Sediminicoccus rosea: one gene and its partners. The protein of the gene in region 2 binds, or shares a complex with, the protein of the main gene of each other region. Links are inferred from orthologs where the notes say so. Each region holds a gene or a part of one and is shown on either strand. Other genes may lie near its edges.

Region 1 (5,401 bases), 520 kb from region 2 along the record:
CGCCGCGCGCAAATCGCGCTGGCGCCCGGGCGATTTCCGGTCCATAACGCCGGGAACCGCCCCGGGCATGGCCCAGGGCGGTTCAAACCGCTTGCGCCTGCGGCGGGTTGTCAGAGCCTCCGAGCCCTCCTGAACGGATGATGGGTCTGGCGGCGTTTCCGGCCACATGGCACCGCCGCGGGGTGAAGATCCCCGGCCTCCATGTCGCCCGAGACGCCGGAAGCCTCCCTTCCCAAGGGTGCCCCGGTGGTTGGACTGCCTTCCTGCCGCGTCGCAAATCACAGCCCCCGCCCTTGTGCGGGGCAAGAAGGACGCCCCCGGTCTGGGGGCAGAAGGACGACGCATGTTCGACAACTACTTCCGCAAGGATATTTCCTGGGGTGGGCAGATCCTCACCCTGGAGACGGGCAAGATCGCCCGCCAGGCCGATGGCGCGGTGATGGCCCGCCTGGGTGACACCATCGTGCTCTGCACCGTGGTGGGCAGCCGCAGCGTGAAGCCGGGCCAGGATTTCTTCCCGCTCACGGTGAATTACCAGGAGAAGGCCTTTGCGGCCGGCAAGATCCCGGGTGGCTTCTTCAAGCGCGAAGGCCGCCCCTCCGAGGCGGAGACCCTGATCTCCCGCCTGATCGACCGCCCGATCCGCCCGCTCTTCCCCGAGGGCTTCCGCAACGAGGTGCAGGTCATCGCCACCGTCCTCAGCCATGACCTGGAGAACGACCCCGACATGGTCGCCCTCGTCGGCTGCTCGGCCGCGCTGACGCTCTCGGGCATTCCCTTCTTCGGCCCGGTGGGCGGCGCCCGCGTCGGCTACATCGACGGCGCCTATGTGCTGAACCCGACCGCCGCGCAGCGCAAGCTCTCCAAGCTCGACCTGGTCGTCGCCGGCACGGCCGAGGGCGTGCTGATGGTGGAGTCCGAGGCCTCCGAGCTTTCGGAAGACATCATGCTGGGCGCCGTGAAGTTCGGCCATGAGGGCTTCCAGCCCGTCATCGACGGCATCATCGCGCTGGCCGAGGTGGCCGCGAAGGAGCCCTGGGACGTCGCGCTGGAGGATCCGGCCGCGGCCGCACTGAAGGCCCGCATCGCCGAGCTCGGCACCGCGCCGATGGCCGAGGCCTACAAGATCACCGAGAAGCTCGCGCGCCAGAAGGCCGTGGGCGAGGCGAAGAAGGCCGTCATCGCGGCGCTGGAAGCGGAGGGCGCCGACGTCGCCGCCGCCAAGGGCCTGATGAAGGAGCTGGAAGCGGACGTGGTCCGCAACGCCATCCTCGACACCGGTCTGCGCATCGACGGCCGCGACACCAAGACGGTCCGCCCGATCCTGGCCGAAGTCGGCGTGCTGCCGCGCGCCCATGGCTCCGCGCTGTTCACGCGCGGCGAGACGCAGGCGCTCTGCGTTGCCACGCTCGGCACCGGTCAGGATGAGCAGATCATTGATGCGCTCGCGGGCGAGTACCGCGAGAACTTCATGCTGCACTACAACTTCCCCCCCTACTCGGTGAACGAGACGGGCCGCATGGGCTCGCCCGGCCGCCGCGAGATCGGCCATGGCAAGCTCGCCTGGCGCGCGATCCATCCGGTGCTGCCGGAGAAGGACAAGTTCCCCTACACCATGCGCGTGGTGTCCGAGATCACGGAGTCCAACGGCTCCTCCTCCATGGCGACGGTCTGCGGCACCTCGCTCTCGCTGATGGATGCGGGCTGCCCGCTGCTGCGCCCGGTGGCCGGCATTGCGATGGGCCTGATCAAGGAAGACCGCGGCTTCGCCGTGCTCTCCGACATCCTGGGCGACGAGGATCACCTCGGCGACATGGACTTCAAGGTGGCCGGCACGGAGGCGGGCATCACCGCCCTCCAGATGGACATCAAGATCACCTCCATCACCTTCGACATCATGCGCACCGCGCTGGAGCAGGCGAAGGATGGCCGCTTCCACATCCTGGGCGAGATGGCCAAGGCGATCTCCGGCGCCCGCGGCGAGATGGCGGCCACCGCGCCGCGCATCACCGTGATCCAGGTGCCGAAGGACAAGATCCGCGACGTGATCGGCACCGGCGGCAAGGTGATCCGCGAGATCGTCGAGCAGACCGGCACGAAGATCGACATCGAGGATGACGGCACGATCAAGATCGCGTCCAGCAACCCCGAGGCGACCCAGGCCGCGATCGACCGCATCAAGGGCATCACGGCCGAGGCCGAGATCGGCCAGATCTACAATGGCAAGGTCGTGAAGACCGCCGAATTCGGCGCCTTCGTGAACTTCCTGGGCGCCAAGGACGGCCTCGTGCACATCAGCGAGCTGGCCAACGAGCGCGTGAACCGCACGACCGACGTGGTCAAGGAAGGCGATGCGGTGAAGGTCAAGGTCATCGGCTTCGACGATCGCGGCAAGGTGAAGCTCTCCATGCGCGTGGTGGACCAGGCCACGGGCGCGGACATCACCGAGCAGGTGGGCGAGCGCCGTCCTCGTGCGGAAGGTGAGGGCGAGGACCGCCCCCGCCGCGAGGGCCGTGACCGTGGCCCGCGCCGCAGCCGGGACGACTGAGTCCGGGGTCACCAGGTGACTTGAACAAGGAAACCGTCCGGTGCTTTCTTGCGCCGGACGGTTTCGCCATAACTTAACATTTCAAGAATTCGGCACGGCAGAGGCGGCAGCAGTGAAGGCGATCAACAGCATCCGCATGGGCGGCGTGGACGTCCTCCCCCTCGTCGAGGGTGGCAAGGGCGTCGCCGTGAGCAATGGCCTGACGGCGGGCGCCTGGGCGGCGGCCGGCGGCGTCGGCACCTTCTCCGCCGTGAACGCTGACAGCTATGACAGCGAGGGCCGAACCATCCGGCAGGTCTATTCCGGCAAGACCCGGCGCGACCGCCATGAGGAGCTGGTGGCCTATGGCATCGCCGGCGGCATCGCCCAGGCGCGCGAGGCGCGGGACGTGGGCGGCAAGAATGCCCGCATCCATGCCAATATCCTCTGGGAGATGGGGGGCGCGGAACGTGTGATCCGCGGCGTGCTGGAAGGGGCCAAGGGTCTCGTCAACGGCGTGACCTGCGGCGCCGGCATGCCCTATCGCCTGGCCGAGATCGCCAAGGATTTCGGCGTCCACTACTACCCCATCGTCTCCTCCGCCCGGGCCTTCAGCGCGCTTTGGAAGCGCAGCTACTCCAAGGTCAGCGAATGGCTGGGCGGCGTGGTCTATGAGGATCCCTGGCTGGCCGGCGGCCACAATGGCCTGTCCAACAGCGAGGATCCGAAGAAGCCCGAGGCGCCCTATGAGCGCGTCCGCAAGTTGCGGGAGCAGATGCGCGCCTTCGGCCTGGACGAGACGCCCATCATCATGGCGGGCGGCGTCTGGTGGCTCGAGGAATGGTCCGATTGGATCGACAACCCCGAGCTTGGCCCCATCGCCTTCCAGTTCGGCACCCGCCCGCTGCTGACCAAGGAAAGCCCGATCAGCGAGGCCTGGAAGCAGCGCCTGACGCAGCTTCAGCCGGGTGACGTGCTGCTGCAGCCCTTCTCGCCGACCGGCTTCTACTCCTCCGCCGTCCGCAACGACTTCCTGCGGGACCTGGAAGCCCGGAACGAGCGCCAGGTGGCCTATACCTCCGAGCCGGTCGGCGAGCACACGGCCGAATTCGGCGTGGGCCCGCGCAAGCGCCTGGTCTGGCTGACGCCGGGTGACCGCGCCCGCGCCCAGGCTTGGACCCAGGCCGGCTTCACGGAAGCCATGCGCACGCCGGATTCCACGCTGATCTTCGTGACGCCGCCCAACGCGCAGGAGATCCTGGCCGACCAGGTGGCCTGCATGGGCTGCCTCAGCCATTGCCGCTTCAGCAACTGGACGCAGGTCGAGCCCGATTTCAGCACGGGCAAGAAGGCCGATCCGCGCAGCTTCTGCATCCAGAAGACGCTGCAAGACATCGCGCATGACGGCAGCCTGGAGAACAACCTGATGTTCGCCGGGCACAACGCCTATCGTTTCAGCTCCGACCCCTTCTATTCCAACGGCTTCGTGCCGACGGTGAAGCAGCTGGTCGAGCGCATCATGACGGGCCGCTGAGGCCCGTCCGCGTTTCGCATGGCCAGCGGCGGGGCGGCTTCAGCCGCCCTTGCGCACGCGCAGCCGCCCGTGGCCGTCCGCGCCATGCTCCTGCTCCAGGATCGCGTGCCCCTGCTCGGTGAGGCTGCGCGCGAGGTTCTGACGCGGTTCCTCACCCTTGTAGAGAATGTCGAGGACTGCACCGATCGGTAGTTTGTCCAATTGTAACCGAGTGCGAACGAAGGTCATGGGGCAGGTGTCGGCTGTAACGTCGATGACCAAGGGATTCATCCTTGCTGATTTCTGGCTTCTTGCCGGGAAACGCTACGAAAGCATCTTGCAAAGCGACAGAAGAACTCGCTAATCACTTGTGGGATTGATTCTGGAAAGAAAAACCATGTCCGATGTCTCAAGCGGCGGCGATCTCTTGGGTTTGACCGCCGAAATCGTATCTGCGCATGTTTCGAACAACCCGGTCTCGGTGAATGATTTGCCGACGCTGATCGTCGAAGTGCACCGCACGCTGGCATCGCTCGGCACGGTTCCGGCGCGGGTTGAGGCGGAAAAGAAGATGCCCGCGGTTCCGGTGAAAAAATCCATCACGCCGGACTACCTGATCTGTCTCGAGGACGGCAAGAAGCTCAAGATGCTGAAGCGCCACTTGCAGACCTCCTATGGCATGACGCCCGATCAGTATCGCGACAAGTGGGGCCTGCCGCCCGAATACCCGATGGTCGCCCCGAACTATGCGAAGCATCGTTCGTCGCTCGCCAAGCAGATCGGCCTCGGCACGCAATCCCGCAAGCCCGGCGCCTGATGCGCGCCGCCCCCCGGCCCGACGGGCCGGGGCGGCTTCATTCAGGCGCCGACTTGCTCTATGGGCTGAAGCGCGCCCGGTGATGTCGGGTCAGGAAGGCAGAGAGGGCGGGACCATCAGCGACCGCATGTCCCGGATCGAGCAGATGTGCGTGGAGCGCGGCCTGAAGATGACAGGCCAGCGCCGGTTGATCGCGCGCGTCCTCTCCGAAAGCGAAGACCACCCCGATGTGGAGGAGCTGTACCGGCGCGCCGTGGCGCTGGACAACCGCGTCTCCGTTGCCACCGTCTATCGCACCGTCCGCCTGCTGGAAGAAAAGGGCATCCTGGAGCGCCGCGACTTCGGCGGCGGCCGCGCCCGCTTCGACCCAGCCGACCGCGGCATCCATCACCATCTGATCGACGTGGACACGGGCAACGTGATCGAATTCTCCGACGCCGAGCACGATGCCCTGGCGCGCGAGATCGCCGCCCGGCTCGGCTTCGAACTCGTCCAGCTGCGCCTTGAGATCTTCGGCCGCCGCCGATGACTGAGGCGCCGCCCT
Region 2 (8,307 bases):
AACCTGCCGCCCGAGCGGCTTGCGCCCCCCGGCACCAAGCCGGCCCCGGCCCCCGAAGGATTGCCCCGCATGGCCTCCCGCATCCCGCTGCGCCGGCACCGCCGCACCAAGATCATCGCCACCCTCGGCCCCGCCAGCGCCACGGTCGAGATGATCGAGAAGCTGTTCCGCCAGGGCGCCGATGTCTTCCGCCTCAACTTCAGCCACGGCACGCATGAGGACCACGCAAGCCGCATCCAGATGATCCGTGAGGTGGAGCGCAAGACCGGCCGGCCCATCGGAATCCTGGCCGATGTCCAGGGGCCCAAGCTGCGCGTCGGCAAATTCGCCGCCGGGCGCGTTCAGCTCACCACCGGCGCCCGCTTCCGCCTCGACCTCAACCCGACGCCGGGCGATGTGAAGCGCGTCCAGCTGCCCCACCCCGAGATCATCAACGCGGCCCGCATCGGCACCACGCTCCTGCTCGATGACGGCAAGCTGAAGCTGCGCGTGGTGCGCCAGGTGGCGAATGACCACCTGGAGACCGAGGTGGTGGTGGGCGGCGCCCTCTCCGACCGCAAGGGCGTGAATGTGCCCGACGTGGCGCTCCCCATCCCGGCACTGACCGAGAAGGACCGTGCCGACCTCGATTTCGTCCTGCCGCTCGGCATCGAATATGTCGGCCTCTCCTTCGTGCAGCGGCCGGAGGATGTGGCCGAGGCCAAGGCGATCGCGGCCGGCCGCGCCTGGATCATGGTGAAGATGGAAAAGCCCCAGGCCGTCGAGAATCTCGATGCCATCCTGGAGCTCTGCGACTGCGTGATGGTGGCGCGCGGCGACCTCGGCGTGGAAATGCCGACGGAGGAGGTGCCGCTGGTGCAGAAGCGCATCGTCCGCGCCGCCCGGCAGCTCGGCAAGCCCGTGGTGGTCGCGACCCAGATGCTGGAGAGCATGATCACCGCGCCCTCGCCGACCCGCGCGGAGGCGAGCGACGTCTCCAACGCCGTCTTCGACGGCGCCGATGCGGTGATGCTCTCGGCCGAGACGGCGGCCGGGCAATACCCGCTGGAAGCCGTGAACATCATGGACCGCATCGTCGGTCGGGTGGAGCAGGACCCGGGCTGGCGGGCCCAGACCGATGCGAACCGCCCCGCGCCCGAACCCACCAGCGCCGGCGCCATCGCCGCCGCCGCCGCCCAGGTGGCGCATACGGTGCACGCCCAGGTCATCGCGACCTTCACCAGCACCGCCTCCACCACGCTGCGCGTGGCGCGCGAGCGGCCCGACTGCCCGATCCTCGGCCTGACGGCGGAGCTGCAGGCGGCGCGGCGGCTCGCCGTGGTCTGGGGGGTGCATCCGCTGGTGGTTCAGGATATCCACTCGATGACGGAAATGGTGGCGCGCGCCAGCCGGGCCGCGCAGCAGGAGGGTTTCGCCCGCCTCGGCGAGGAGCTGGTGGTGACAGCGGGCGTGCCCTTTGGCACACCGGGCACCACCAATGCGCTCAGGGTGGCCACGGTGAAGTGAGCCGCCCCAACGGAGACGAGCCTGATGACGCGTATCTTCCTGGCCGCCTGCCTCGCTGTCTCGGTGGCCGCCGCACCGGCCCAGGCCCAGCGGAGCGGCACCTATGACGTCACGGGCACCAATCCGGATGGCAGCGCCTATACCGGCACGCTGGAGCTGGAGCAGATCGGCCTGCTCTCCTTCCGCCTGCGCTGGAACATCGGCCCGGACGTGATCGAGGGCGTGGGGATGGTGAGCGGCCTCAGCTTTGCCACCGCCTTCAGCCTGGGTGGGGGCAGCAGCCCGAGCATGGGCGTCTATGAGCTGCGCCCCAATGGCCAGCTGGTGGGTCAATGGACCACCATCGGCGCCTTCGCCGCCGGCACCGAGACGGCAACGCCGAGATAGGTTTGGCGCCCTCGGCGCCTGTCGCGCGCTCCGCGCCTTTGGCTTCGCCGCGCCGAGGCGGCGCGGGGCCATGCGCCCGGTTGGGCGGCGCCGGCCGCGTTGCGGCCGGTTTCTCCGAAGGTCGCCTATGATCTGATCCGGTGCGGGCTGCGCCTGCCCGCCGCTACCCCAGGGCCCAGCTCGGCTTGCGCTTCTCGCGGAAGGCGGCGATGCCCTCGGCGGCCTCGGGGCCGGCGGCGGTGCGGCCAAAGGCCTGGGCGCCGGCCTCGGCATAGCCCTCGGGCGAGAGTGGGCCCAGCGCGGCCAGCAGCTTCTTCGTCTCCGCCAGCGCGCCGGGCGCGCCCTCCAGCAGCTGCGCGATGCTGGCAGCCACCAGCGCATCCAGGCCCGCACGATCCGGCGCCACCTCATGCACCAGGCCGCGGCGGACGGCCTCCTCGGCGGTGATCACGCCACCCTCGAGCACCATCCGCGCCGCATTTGGCCGCCCCATGCGGCGGGCCAGCCAGGGCAGGATCTGCGCGGGGACCAGGCCGCGCCTTGCCTCGGGCGCGGCGAAGCGCGCATCGGCGGTGGCGAAGGCGATGTCGGCGCTGCACAGGAAGCCGAGGCCGCCGGCATGCGCCGCGCCTTCGACGGCGGCGATCACCACCTGCGGCAGGGCGGAGATCTCGGCATAACGGGCGCCGAGGCGCCGGTTGCGGAGCTGCATCGCGGCCAGCCGCTCCTCCGGCGTGCCGGCGACGACCTCGGTCAGGTCGAGCCCGGCGCAGAAATGCCCGCCGGCGCCGCGGAGCACCACGATGCGCGCCGTGGCATGGCCGCGCAGCTCGTCGAGCAGTTCGTCCAGCGCCTCGCCCATCCCGCCGCCAATGGCGTTGCGGCGGGCGGGGCGGTTCAGCGTGACGTGAACCACCGGGCCCTCGCGCTGGACGAGGACCGGGGGTTCGGCCTGGCTCACCGCTTCCACCAGCCGCCACGGCGGGGAGCGGCGGCCGCCACTTCCTCGACCGTCTTGGGCAGGATGGCGGGCCCGATCACCGGCTCGGCCGGGGCGGGCGCCGGGGCGGGGGCCGGTGCAGGGTCAGGCGCCACGGCGACCGGCTCAGGCACCGGGGCGGTTTCGGCCACGGGCGTCTCGGCGGGCGCGGCCTCGGCGACGGGCGCGTCGGTGGGGACCGCTACGGCGGCAGGGGCCTCCACGGGAGCCTCCACGGCGGGGGCGGCCTCGGGCGCCGGGCGGCGGCGGGCGGCTTCGGCCGCGGCTTCGGCGGCGGCTTCGGCAGCCTCCATCGCGGCCATCAGCGAATCCGGCGCACCGCCGAAGGGGTCGGCCGGTGTCGGGCCGGCATAGGCGGGGGCGGGGCTCGCCACCGGCTCGGCGGCGTCTTCCGTGGCGTCGGTGGCGGGCTCGCCCTCGCGGCGGCGGCGGCCACCGCGGCGGCCACGGCGGCGCGGGCCGCGTTCCTCGCCATCACCAGCGGGGCCATCACCAGCGGGGCCATCACCAGCGGGGCCGTCACCGGCGGGGCCATCGGCCGCCTCGGTGGCGGGCGCCTCGGCATCCTCGGCGCTGGCGGAGGCCTCGGCCTCACCCTCGCCCTCGGCGGCTTCGGCCTCGCCGGCTTCACCCCGCTCGGGCGCGCCGCCTTCGCGGCGGCCATTGCGGCCACGGCGGCGGCGGCGGGGACGGCGGGCGCGTTCCTCGGCGGTGCCGCCCTCGGCGGCCTCGGCGGCGCTTTCCTCGGCCGTGTCATCGCCCAAATCCTCGGGCTCCTCCTCGGCATAATCCATGCGGAGCGCGGCCGGGCGTTCGCTCACCGGGGCAGGCGGCGTCTTGCTGCGCTCGATGCGCGTCTCGGCGCCGTGCAGCGTGTCGTCCGGATCGAACAGCACGGTCACACCCCAGCGGCTCTCGATATCGGCCAGGCGGTCGCGCTTCTTGTTCAGCAGGTAGAGGGCGGCGGGCGAGTTCACGCGCACCGTGATCTCGGCGGCGCGGCGCTTGGCGCACTCCTCCTCGACCGCGCGCAGCACGGCCAGCGCGCTGCTCTCCAGCCCACGGACGGTGCCGCGGCCCAGGCAATGCGGGCAGGTGACGAAGGTGGTCTCGGCCAGCGAGGGGCGCAGCCGCTGGCGCGACATCTCGAGCAGGCCGAAATGGCTGATGCGGCCCACCTGGATGCGCGCGCGGTCATTGCGCAGCGCATCCTTCATGCGCTTCTCCACCATCGCGTTGTGGCGGTTCGCGTCCATGTCGATGAAGTCGACGACGATGAGGCCGGCGAGGTCGCGCAGGCGCAGCTGGCGGGCGATTTCCTCCGCCGCTTCCAGGTTGGTGCGCAGCGCCGTGTCCTCGATGTTCCGCTCGCGCGTCGAGCGGCCGGAGTTCACGTCGATGGCGACCAGCGCCTCGGTCTGGTTGATGACGATATAGCCGCCGGAGCGCAGCTGCACGGTCGGCTCGTGCATCGCATCGAGCTGCGCCTCGGCATTGTAGCGCGAGAAGAGCGGCACGGTGCCGTCGCGATAGGCCTGGATCTTGCGGACATGCTCGGGCATGAGCATCCGCATGAATTCGCGGGCCGTGGAATAGGCCTCGTCGCCCTCGACCAGGATCTCGTCCATGTCGCGCGCATAGCCGTCGCGGATGGAGCGCTTGATGAGGTCGGCTTCCTCATAGATCAGCGCGGGCGCGGTGCTGGCCAGCGTGCGCTCGCGGATGTGGTTCCACAGGCCCAGCAGGTATTCGCAGTCGCGCCGGATCTCGGGCTTGGGCCGCTGGGCGCCCGCGGTGCGGACGATGAGCGACATGCCCGGCGGCATGTCCAGCTCGTCAATGACCTCGCGCAGGCGGCGCCGGTCGGAGCTGGAGGTGATCTTGCGGGAGACGCCGCCGCCGCGGGGCGAGTTCGGCATCAGCACGGAGAAGCGGCCGGCAAGCGAGATGTAGGTGGTGAGGGCGGCGCCCTTGGTGCCGCGCTCTTCCTTCACGACCTGGATGAGGATGATCTGCCGGCGGCGGATCACCTCCTGGATCTTGTAGTTGCGCAGGAAGCGCGGCGTCGGCCGGCGCTCGCGCATGCGCTCCTCGGTGTCGGCCTCGGTCTCGCCATCGGGCGTGCCGACCAGCTCGGGCATGGGGGCGGGGGCGTCGTCGCCTTCGGATTCGCCCTCGGCCCGGTCCTCGGCGGCGGCCTCGGCGCTGGCGTCGTCGCGGGCTTCCTGGCGCGCTTCCTCGCGGGCGGCCTGCTCGGCCTCCAGCTCGGCGGCGAGGTCGGCGGCGATCTCGGCGGCGGTGGGGGCGACTTCGCCGGCCAGGTCCTCGGGCGCCTCGAGCACGGCGTCATCGCTCACCTGGCGGGGGTCGGCCTCCTCGGCCTCCTCGGCGGGGGCGGGACGGCCGGCCTTGACGGCGGCGGCGGCGCGGGCGGCCTGGGCCTGGGCGCGGCGCTCATCCTCGCGCGCCTCGGCCTCGGCCTCCTCGCGCGCTTCCTGCTGCTGCGCCTCGATCAGCCGCTGCCGGTCGGCGACGGGGATCTGGTAATAGTCGGGGTGGATCTCGCCGAAGGCGAGGAAGCCGTGGCGGTTGCCGCCATATTCCACGAAGGCCGCCTGGAGGCTGGGTTCCACCCGGACCACGCGGGCCAGGTAGATATTGCCCTTCAGCGGGAGGCGGTTGGCGGCCTCCAGGTCGAATTCGTCAACCCGGTGACCATCCATCACGACCACCCGGGTTTCTTCCGGATGGGCCGCGTCGATCAACATGCGCTTGGTCATGCAAGGAACACTCCGCACCGCGACGGGAAGGGGCAGGGCCCGGTTCCGGCCCGCGGCGGAAAAGAGAGAGGGAATCCGGGCGGGGGCCGATCGGCGGCGATGTCGGTGACATGCGCTTTCGTCCTCACTCGGGGGCGTGGCGCCCGCTGGAACCTGCGCCCAATGGGGCGGCAGGGGCGGGGCGTCGTGCCCAATGGCTCCACCCCCACGGATGTGCGCCCTTCGCGGGCGGGCGATATCGCGGCAGTCCAGGGGCGCGGAGGTCGAGGGACGACGCGGGCCGGGCTGCACCGCTGGCGCGCTGGCGAAACCGGCCGGCTGACCGCCAGGTGCCACCCAAGGGGCGTCCATCCGGCGGGATCTGGCCAGGGCCCGGCGCGAACCACACGCGCCCTCTGCCCCTTGTCTCGCCCGCAGCACCTATCGCTGGGGCAGGTCACCATACGCGGAAGGGGGGGGGCTCACAACCCGCCTGTTACGATATGTCGCCCGCCCGATGGCCCAAATGGCCGATGATGGGCCCGCGCTGCCCAAGCGGATGGCACGGAATGCTGGATTTTCGTGCGGATTTCGGTAGAAGGGGCGCGTCGCGGTGGGGGTCGCGGCAGGATGCAGGGGTTCCATCGCCGTTTCTTTCTCGCGGGTCTCGCCGGGCTTGGTCTGGCGCCGGCCGCACACGCGCAGGTTGCGCGCGGTCGCCCGCCGCTGCCGCTGGTGGTGCTCGACCCCGGCCATGGCGGGGCCGATCCGGGTGCCATCGGCCCTGGCGGCACGCAGGAAAAGCGCATCACCCTGCCCATCGCCCTGGAACTGAAGCGCCTGCTGGAGCAGGGCGGCCGCTGCCGCGTGGCGCTGACCCGCACGCGGGACGTCTTCGTGCCACTGGCCCGCCGGGTGGACCTGGCGCGCGAGCGGGAGGCCGCGCTGCTGCTCTCCATCCATGCCGATGCCATGCCGGCCGGGCAGGGCCAGGGGCTGCGCGGCGCCTCTGTCTATACCCTGGCCGAAACCGCGACCGACCCGCTGGCCGCGGCGCTGGCCCGGCGCGAGAACCTGGCCGACCGCGCGGGTGGCCTGCGCCTGCCCTCCGTCTCGCCCGAGGTGCAGCGCATCCTGCTCAGCCTCATGCGGCAGGAGACCCGGGCGGGGTCGGAGCGACTCGCGCGCCTCACCGTGAATGCGCTGGATGGCGACGTGCCGCTGCTGAACCAGCCGTTGCGGCGGGCGCAGTTCGTGGTGCTCAAGGCGCCGGACGTGCCCTCGGCCCTGGTGGAATGCGGCTTCCTCTCGAACCCGGCGGAGGAGGCGCTGCTGCGCCGGCCGGAGCATCGCGCGCGCATCGCGACCGCGCTGGCCGAGGCGGTGAACGGATTTCTCGGCCGGCGGGTGGCCGCCTAGTTCCCCGCGAGCACCTGCGCGATCCGCTCGCGCAGGGCCTTGGGGCGCAGCTCCGCATCATAGGGCAGGCCGCGGGTCAGCTGGCCGTCGCGCCGCGCCACGGCGGGTTCCTGCACCAGCCAGGAATCGCGGTCGGTCAGGCCCCAGGTGAGGATGCTGCGCGCCCCGCCTTCCAGCGCCGCGCGCAGGAATTGCCCGGCGTAATCCGCCACCGCCGCGTCACGCAGCGCGAGCGTCGGCGCCAGCACATCTGGCTCGCGCACATCCAGCTCGGTGATGAGGGTGGCGAGGCCGAGGCCGCGCAGCTCCTGCAGGAAGGCCACGAAGGGCTCGGGCCGGAAGGGCTCGCGCATCTGCAGATGTGCCTGGATGCCGATGGCGTCGAGCGGGCAGCGCCGGTCCAGCAGGCCGCGCACCACGCGCAGCAGCCGGGCGCGCTTGATGGCGGCGGCGGGTGTGTCGGCCTCGATGCCGTAGTCGTTCATCGTCAGTCGCAGCGTCGGGTCCACCGAGCGCGCGATGCGAAGGGCGCGCTCGGGGTAGGAGGGGCCGAGGGCGGCGAGCCAGGGCGTGGGGCGGAGATCCCCATCGGTCGGGTCCGGATTGTCGCTGCCGGGCGGGTTGCTGATGATCTCGTTCAGCACGTCCCAGTCGCGGATCGAGTCGCGCGTCTCCCGAAGGACGGTGGTGATGTGCTCCTCCAGGATGGCGGCGGCCTGGGCCGGCCCCTCGGCGATGGCGGGCGCCAGCCAGGCCGGCATGGCGACATGCCAGAGCAGCGCATGGCCACGGACGCGCTGGTTGTGGGCCTGGGCGAAGCGCAGGATGGGGCGGAGCTGCGCGAAGTCGAAGCGGCCGCGCTCGGGCTGCAGCGCGTCCCACTTGCCCTCCCACTCCGGGACGATGACATCGGCCTCGCGCGCCACCAGGGCGGCGAGGGCCTGGTCGCTCTCGAGCACCTGGCCGCGCACGGCGGTGCCGAAGCTGAGGCCCCGCGCGCGGGCGATCTGCCGCAGCGACAGCCCCGGGGCCGGCGCTTGCGCCTGGGCGCAGCCGGGGAGGGCGGCCGCGAGGGCCGCCGTGAGCAGGGGGCGGCGGCCGGGCATGGGCGCGCTCACGCCGCGCGGGCGTAAACGGGCTGCGCCTCCCGCGCCAATTGCTGGCGGAACTTCTCCCGCCGCCAGCAGAGCAGGCGCCAGGCGCCGCGCGCGGCGAGGTCCGACATGCGGCCGCGCG
Region 3 (5,249 bases), 1.3 Mb from region 2 along the record:
GGCGGGGAGCGGTGCAGGGTGGTCGCGCCCTCCCGCTTGCGGCCGCGGAAGAGGGCGACGGCGCAGCGCGGCACCTCCTCGATCCCGGCGCCGGCCTCGGGGTCGCCCATGCTCCATTGCGTGCCGGGGCCGGCATAGGTGACGAGCAGGCGGAAGCCCACCGAATCCACGTGGAACTTGCGGCAGGCATCGCCGGTGATGCCATCGAAGCGCAGCCGCACATGCTCGTTGCGCGTCAGCACCGCGAACATGTGGGACAGGCGCAGCATGTCCGAAAGCAAATCGATCGGCGCGCCGGCCGGCAATTGCTCGCAGAGCAGGTCGAGCGCCTCCTCCGGCTTGCCCTCGGCCAGCGCGCGGAAGGAGCCCGCCTGGCGGAGCGGGCGAAGCGGGCGGGCAAAGCTCGCCGGCTCCTCCCGCAGCCAGAGGGCGAGGGCGACATCGGGGCGGAGCGCGGTGAGCAGCACCGTCTCAGGCGTGCCGATCACGGCCCGGGGCGGGGCCTCATGGGTGGCGGCGTCGGGGGCGAAGGCTTCGCAGAGAAGAGGCATGGATGTGATATTATAACATCCGGCGCTGATGGCAAGGCCTCACCTTGCCCTTTCGCCCGGCCCGGCCTATCCGCGCGGCATTCTTTGCCGGAAGGACCGACCCATGCCCGCCATTGCCGACATCATTGCCCGCGAAGTGCTGGACAGCCGCGGCAACCCGACGGTGGAGGCGGAGGTGATCCTGGATGACGGCAGCCGCGGCCGCGCCGCCGTCCCCTCCGGCGCTTCGACCGGCGCGCATGAGGCGGTGGAGCTGCGCGACGGCGACAAGGCGCGCTATGGCGGCAAGGGCGTGCTCAAGGCCGTCGCCAATGTCGAGGGCGAGATCTTCGATGCCATCGGCGGCCTGAACGCGGCCGACCAGGTGAAGATCGACCAGATGATGATCGAGCTGGACGGGACGCCCAACAAGTCGCGCCTCGGCGCCAATGCGATGCTGGCGGTCAGCCTTGCCACCGCCAAGGCCGCCGCCCAGGCGCATGGCCTGCCGCTCTATCGCTATGTGGGCGGCGCCTATGCGCGCACCCTGCCGGTGCCGATGATGAACATCATCAATGGCGGCCAGCATGCCGACAACCCGATCGACATCCAGGAATTCATGATCATGCCGGTCGCCGCCGGCACGATCGCCGACGCGGTGCGCGTGGGCTCGGAGATCTTCGCCGCGCTGAAGAAGCAGCTGCACGCCGCCGGCCACAACACCAATGTGGGCGATGAGGGCGGCTTCGCCCCCAATATCGGCAGCGCGGACGAGGCGCTGGCCTTCATCGCCAAGGCCTGCGAGGCCGCCGGCCACCGCGTGGGCGAGGATGTGATGTTCGCCCTCGATTGCGCCGCCACCGAATTCTACAAGGACGGCGTCTATGACATGGAGGGCGAGGGCAAGAAGCTCGATGCCGCCGGCATGGTCGCCTACCTCGAGGGGCTCTGCGCCAAGTGGCCCATCATCTCCATCGAGGACGGCATGTCCGAGGATGACTGGGCCGGCTGGAAGCTGCTGACCGACCGCCTGGGGGCCAAGGTCCAGCTGGTGGGCGACGACCTCTTCGTCACCAACCCCGAGCGCCTGGCCATGGGCATCGAGCGCGCCACGGCCAACTCCATCCTGGTGAAGGTGAACCAGATCGGCACGCTGACCGAGACGCTGGAGGCCGTGGATATGGCCCATCGCGCCAGCTACACGGCGGTGATGAGCCACCGCTCCGGCGAGACCGAGGATTTCACCATCGCCGACCTCGCCGTCGCCACCAATTGCGGGCAGATCAAGACCGGCTCGCTCAGCCGCTCGGACCGGCTGGCGAAGTACAACCAGCTGATCCGCATCGAGCAGGATCTGGGGCCCGCGGCGCGCTACGCGGGGCGGACGATCCTGAAGCGCTGATCGCGAAGCGCGCCGGGCGAGCCGCCCTCAGCGCGGCTCGCAGCGCAGCGTGACGTCCGGGCTGTTCTGGTCGCCGCGCGGGCGCAGAATGGTCATCCGGCGGTTCGAATCATAGACGCCGTTGGGCGTGGTGCAGACCACGCCGAACAGGGAGTTGTGCGACAGGCCCACCGTGCCCGCATTCGGCGCGGGAAAGACGGGCTGCTGCGCCCAGGCCAGGCCGCCCATCGCGAGACCGGCCGTCAGGAGGCCGGCACCGAAGCCCTTCAGAAACTTGTTCATTTCCTGTCTCCTCTCTGTGTGTGCGGGGTGGCCCGCCCGGGCAAGCATGCCAAAGCGGCGTGCGGGCGCAAATCGTCCTGGCCTATGGGGCGCATCGCGCCGCCCGATCTCCGCCGACTCGCCGGAAACCTTCCCTCTTGTACCGCTTGCGTTTCGCCGCCGTTGGTGATTCTGTGCCCTGGACGCGTCGGGGGACGCGCTGTGGGGGCTTCATGAATTTCGGGCGGTGGCTCATCCGCATGCTGAAGCTGCTGGCGCCGCCGGTGATCCTGGCGAGCATCGCGGCCTTCTTCGTCTGGCACGCCTCGCACGGGGATCGCGGGCTGATCGCGCGTGAGCAGCGCCTGGCCGAGATCGCCGCCGCCCGCACCGACCGGGACCGTGCCATCGCCGAGCGCGAGGCGGCCGAGCGCCGGGTGAACGCCATGCGCGGGGACCAGCTCGACCGGGACCAGCTGGAGGAACGCGCCCGGGCCATGCTGAATCTCACCACGCGGGAGGAGATCGTGATCCCCTATCCGCCCGGCCAGCGGCTTTTCTGATCCTTCAAGGGCTTCGCCCAATTGCTGCGCTGCGGCATCGCCGGGTTCGTTAACCGATAGTCAGTTAATCGTCGCATTGCGTTGCAATGCAAGGCCTTTTTGGCATCCCTTCCATGCTTGCACAGCCTGCCGGGGCAGCGTAATCAGCGATGATCACGCAGGGAGAGACCCATGGCCGCCAAAGCCGCCCCCCCAACCGCGAATGCCGGCAAGCGCCGCTCCAAGGGCGCGGCCGAGCAGCCCGCCATGGGGCGCGACGCCCTGCTCCAGGCCTATCGCGACATGCTGCTGATCCGCCGCTTCGAGGAGAAGGCGGGCCAGCTCTACGGCATGGGCCTGATCGGCGGCTTCTGCCACCTCTATATCGGCCAGGAGGCCGTGGTGGTCGGCATGCAGGCCGCGCTCAAGCCGGGCGACCAGGTCATCACCTCCTACCGGGACCACGGGCACATGCTGGCCACCGGCATGGAGGCGCGCGGCGTGATGGCGGAGCTGACCGGACGGATCGGCGGCTATTCGCGGGGCAAGGGCGGCTCCATGCACATGTTCAGCCGCGAGAAGGGTTTCTATGGCGGCCATGGCATCGTGGGCGCGCAGGTCTCGCTCGGCGCGGGGCTGGCGTTCGCCAACATGTATCGCGGCAATGACCATGTGGCCGTCGCCTATTTCGGCGAGGGCGCGTCCAACCAGGGGCAGGTCTATGAGAGCCTGAACCTCGCTGCCTTGTTCAAGCTGCCCTGCATCTTCGTCATTGAGAACAACAAGTACGGCATGGGCACCAGCGTCGACCGCGCCTCGGCCAGCCGTGACCTGTCGCAGAATGGCAGCCCCTGGGGCATCCCGGGCGAACAGGTGGACGGCATGAACGTCCTCACCGTGCATGAGGCGGCGCAGCGCGCGGTCGCGCATTGCCGCGCCGGCCTCGGCCCGTATCTGCTGGAGATGAAGACCTACCGCTATCGCGGCCACTCCATGTCCGACCCCGCGAAGTACCGCACGCGCGAGGAAGTGCAGAAGATGCGCGAGCAGCATGACTGCCTCGAGACCGCGCGCAGCATGCTGCTGGAGCAGGGTGTGACCGAGGCGGAGCTGAAGAAGATCGATGACGAGGTGAAGGTGATCGTCCAGGACAGCGCCGATTTCGCGCAGGAATCGCCCGAACCGCCGGAGAGCGAACTCTGGACCGACGTTCTGCTGGAGGCGAAGTAAGATGGGTGTCGAAATCCTGATGCCGGCGCTGAGCCCCACCATGACGGAGGGCAAGCTGGCCAAGTGGCTCAAGAAGGAAGGCGATGCGGTCAAGGCCGGCGACGTGATCGCCGAGATCGAGACCGACAAGGCGACGATGGAAGTGGAAGCCGTGGATGAGGGCGTGCTGACCCGCATCCTGGTGCCCGAGGGCACGGAGAATGTGGCGGTGAACGCGCCCATCGCCGAGCTGGATGGCGGCGGCGCCGCGAAGGCCGCGCCGGCGCCCGCGCCGGTGGCCGCACCCGCCCCCGCCGCTGCACCCGCCACGGTCCCTGCCGCGCCGCGCGCCGCGAGCGCCGAGAAGGACTGGGGCCCGACCCGGAGCATGACGGTGCGCGAGGCGCTGCGTGATGCCATGGCCGCCGAGATGCGCCGCGATCCGGACGTCTTCCTGATCGGCGAGGAGGTCGCGCAGTACCAGGGTGCCTACAAGGTCAGCCAGGGCCTGCTGGACGAGTTCGGCGCGAAGCGCGTGATGGACATGCCCATCACCGAGCACGGCTTCACCGGCATGGCGGTGGGTGCCGCCTTTACCGGGCTCAAGCCCATCGTCGAGTTCATGACCTTCAACTTCTCGATGCAGGCGATCGACCAGATCATCAACTCGGCCGCCAAGACGCTCTACATGTCGGGCGGGCAGCTGGGCTGCCCCATCGTGTTCCGCGGCGCCAATGGCGCGGCGAGCCGCGTCGCCGCCCAGCACAGCCAATGCTATGCCAGCTGGTACGCGCATTGCCCGGGCCTGAAGGTCGTCTCGCCCTGGAGTGCCGCCGATGCCAAGGGCCTGCTGCGCGCCGCCATCCGCGACCCGAACCCGGTCATCTTCCTGGAGAACGAGATCCTCTACGGGCAGAGCTTCGAATGCCCGACCGATGAGGATTTCATCCTGCCCATCGGCAAGGCCAAGGTGGAGCGCGAGGGCACGGATGTCACCATCCTCGCCTTCTCCATCATGGTCGGCATGGCGATGCAGGCGGCGGACAAGCTGGCCGAGCAAGGCATCAGCGCCGAGGTGATCAACCTGCGCAGCCTCCGTCCCCTCGACATCGACACCATCGTGGCGAGCGTGAAGAAGACCAACCGCGTGGTGACGCTGGAGGAGGGCTGGCCCTTCGCCGGCATCGGCGCCGAGCTGGCGATGCAGATCATCGAGCATTGCTTCGATGACCTCGATGCGCCGCCGGTCCGCGTGCATGGCCTCGACATCCCGATGCCCTATGCCGCGAACCTCGAGAAGCTCGC

What was found. The genes of interacting proteins can lie anywhere in the genome.
Region 1: the proteins of R9Z33_RS02835 (region 2) and pnp are in contact, whole or in part, in a cryo-EM structure (PDB 9QH0), measured with the Escherichia coli proteins. The link is inferred for Sediminicoccus rosea from one-to-one orthologs.
Region 3: the proteins of R9Z33_RS02835 (region 2) and eno are in contact, whole or in part, in a solved structure (PDB 2FYM), measured with the Escherichia coli proteins. The link is inferred for Sediminicoccus rosea from one-to-one orthologs.

Annotation. Positions count from the first base shown.
Region 1 is NZ_CP137852.1:57,307-62,707, reverse strand. What follows is about bases 1-2,945. They hold pnp (polyribonucleotide nucleotidyltransferase), read left to right. Parts: upstream 1-343; coding sequence 344-2,548; downstream 2,549-2,945. Other genes in these bases: R9Z33_RS00265 (NAD(P)H-dependent flavin oxidoreductase), read left to right, coding at 2,661-2,945. In the rest of the region: more of R9Z33_RS00265, read left to right, coding at 2,946-4,061; R9Z33_RS00260 (sulfurtransferase TusA family protein), read right to left, coding at 4,101-4,331; R9Z33_RS00255 (MucR family transcriptional regulator), read left to right, coding at 4,438-4,857; R9Z33_RS00250 (Fur family transcriptional regulator), read left to right, coding at 4,940-5,386; R9Z33_RS00245 (GNAT family N-acetyltransferase), read left to right, coding at 5,383-5,401. UniProt on the Escherichia coli protein: Involved in mRNA degradation. Catalyzes the phosphorolysis of single-stranded polyribonucleotides processively in the 3'- to 5'-direction. Also involved, along with RNase II, in tRNA processing.
Region 2 is NZ_CP137852.1:581,308-589,614, forward strand. The notes cover bases 2,651-6,045. They hold R9Z33_RS02835 (Rne/Rng family ribonuclease), read right to left. Parts: upstream 5,674-6,045; coding sequence 2,851-5,673; downstream 2,651-2,850. Other genes in these bases: R9Z33_RS02830 (enoyl-CoA hydratase/isomerase family protein), read right to left, coding at 2,651-2,854. In the rest of the region: pyk (pyruvate kinase), read left to right, coding at 1-1,506; R9Z33_RS02825 (hypothetical protein), read left to right, coding at 1,531-1,893; more of R9Z33_RS02830, read right to left, coding at 2,057-2,650; R9Z33_RS02840 (N-acetylmuramoyl-L-alanine amidase family protein), read left to right, coding at 6,283-7,071; R9Z33_RS02845 (endo-1,4-beta-xylanase), read right to left, coding at 7,068-8,177; R9Z33_RS02850 (acyl-ACP desaturase), read right to left, coding at 8,186-8,307. UniProt on the Escherichia coli protein: Endoribonuclease that plays a central role in RNA processing and decay. Required for the maturation of 5S and 16S rRNAs and the majority of tRNAs. Also involved in the degradation of most mRNAs.
Region 3 is NZ_CP137852.1:1,860,692-1,865,940, forward strand. The notes cover bases 1-2,793. They hold eno (phosphopyruvate hydratase), read left to right. Parts: upstream 1-654; coding sequence 655-1,932; downstream 1,933-2,793. Other genes in these bases: R9Z33_RS08925 (DUF1826 domain-containing protein), read right to left, coding at 1-551; R9Z33_RS08935 (hypothetical protein), read right to left, coding at 1,960-2,214; R9Z33_RS08940 (FtsB family cell division protein), read left to right, coding at 2,427-2,756. Outside these bases: pdhA (pyruvate dehydrogenase (acetyl-transferring) E1 component subunit alpha), read left to right, coding at 3,003-3,965; R9Z33_RS08950 (pyruvate dehydrogenase complex E1 component subunit beta), read left to right, coding at 3,967-5,249. UniProt on the Escherichia coli protein: Catalyzes the reversible conversion of 2-phosphoglycerate (2-PG) into phosphoenolpyruvate (PEP). It is essential for the degradation of carbohydrates via glycolysis.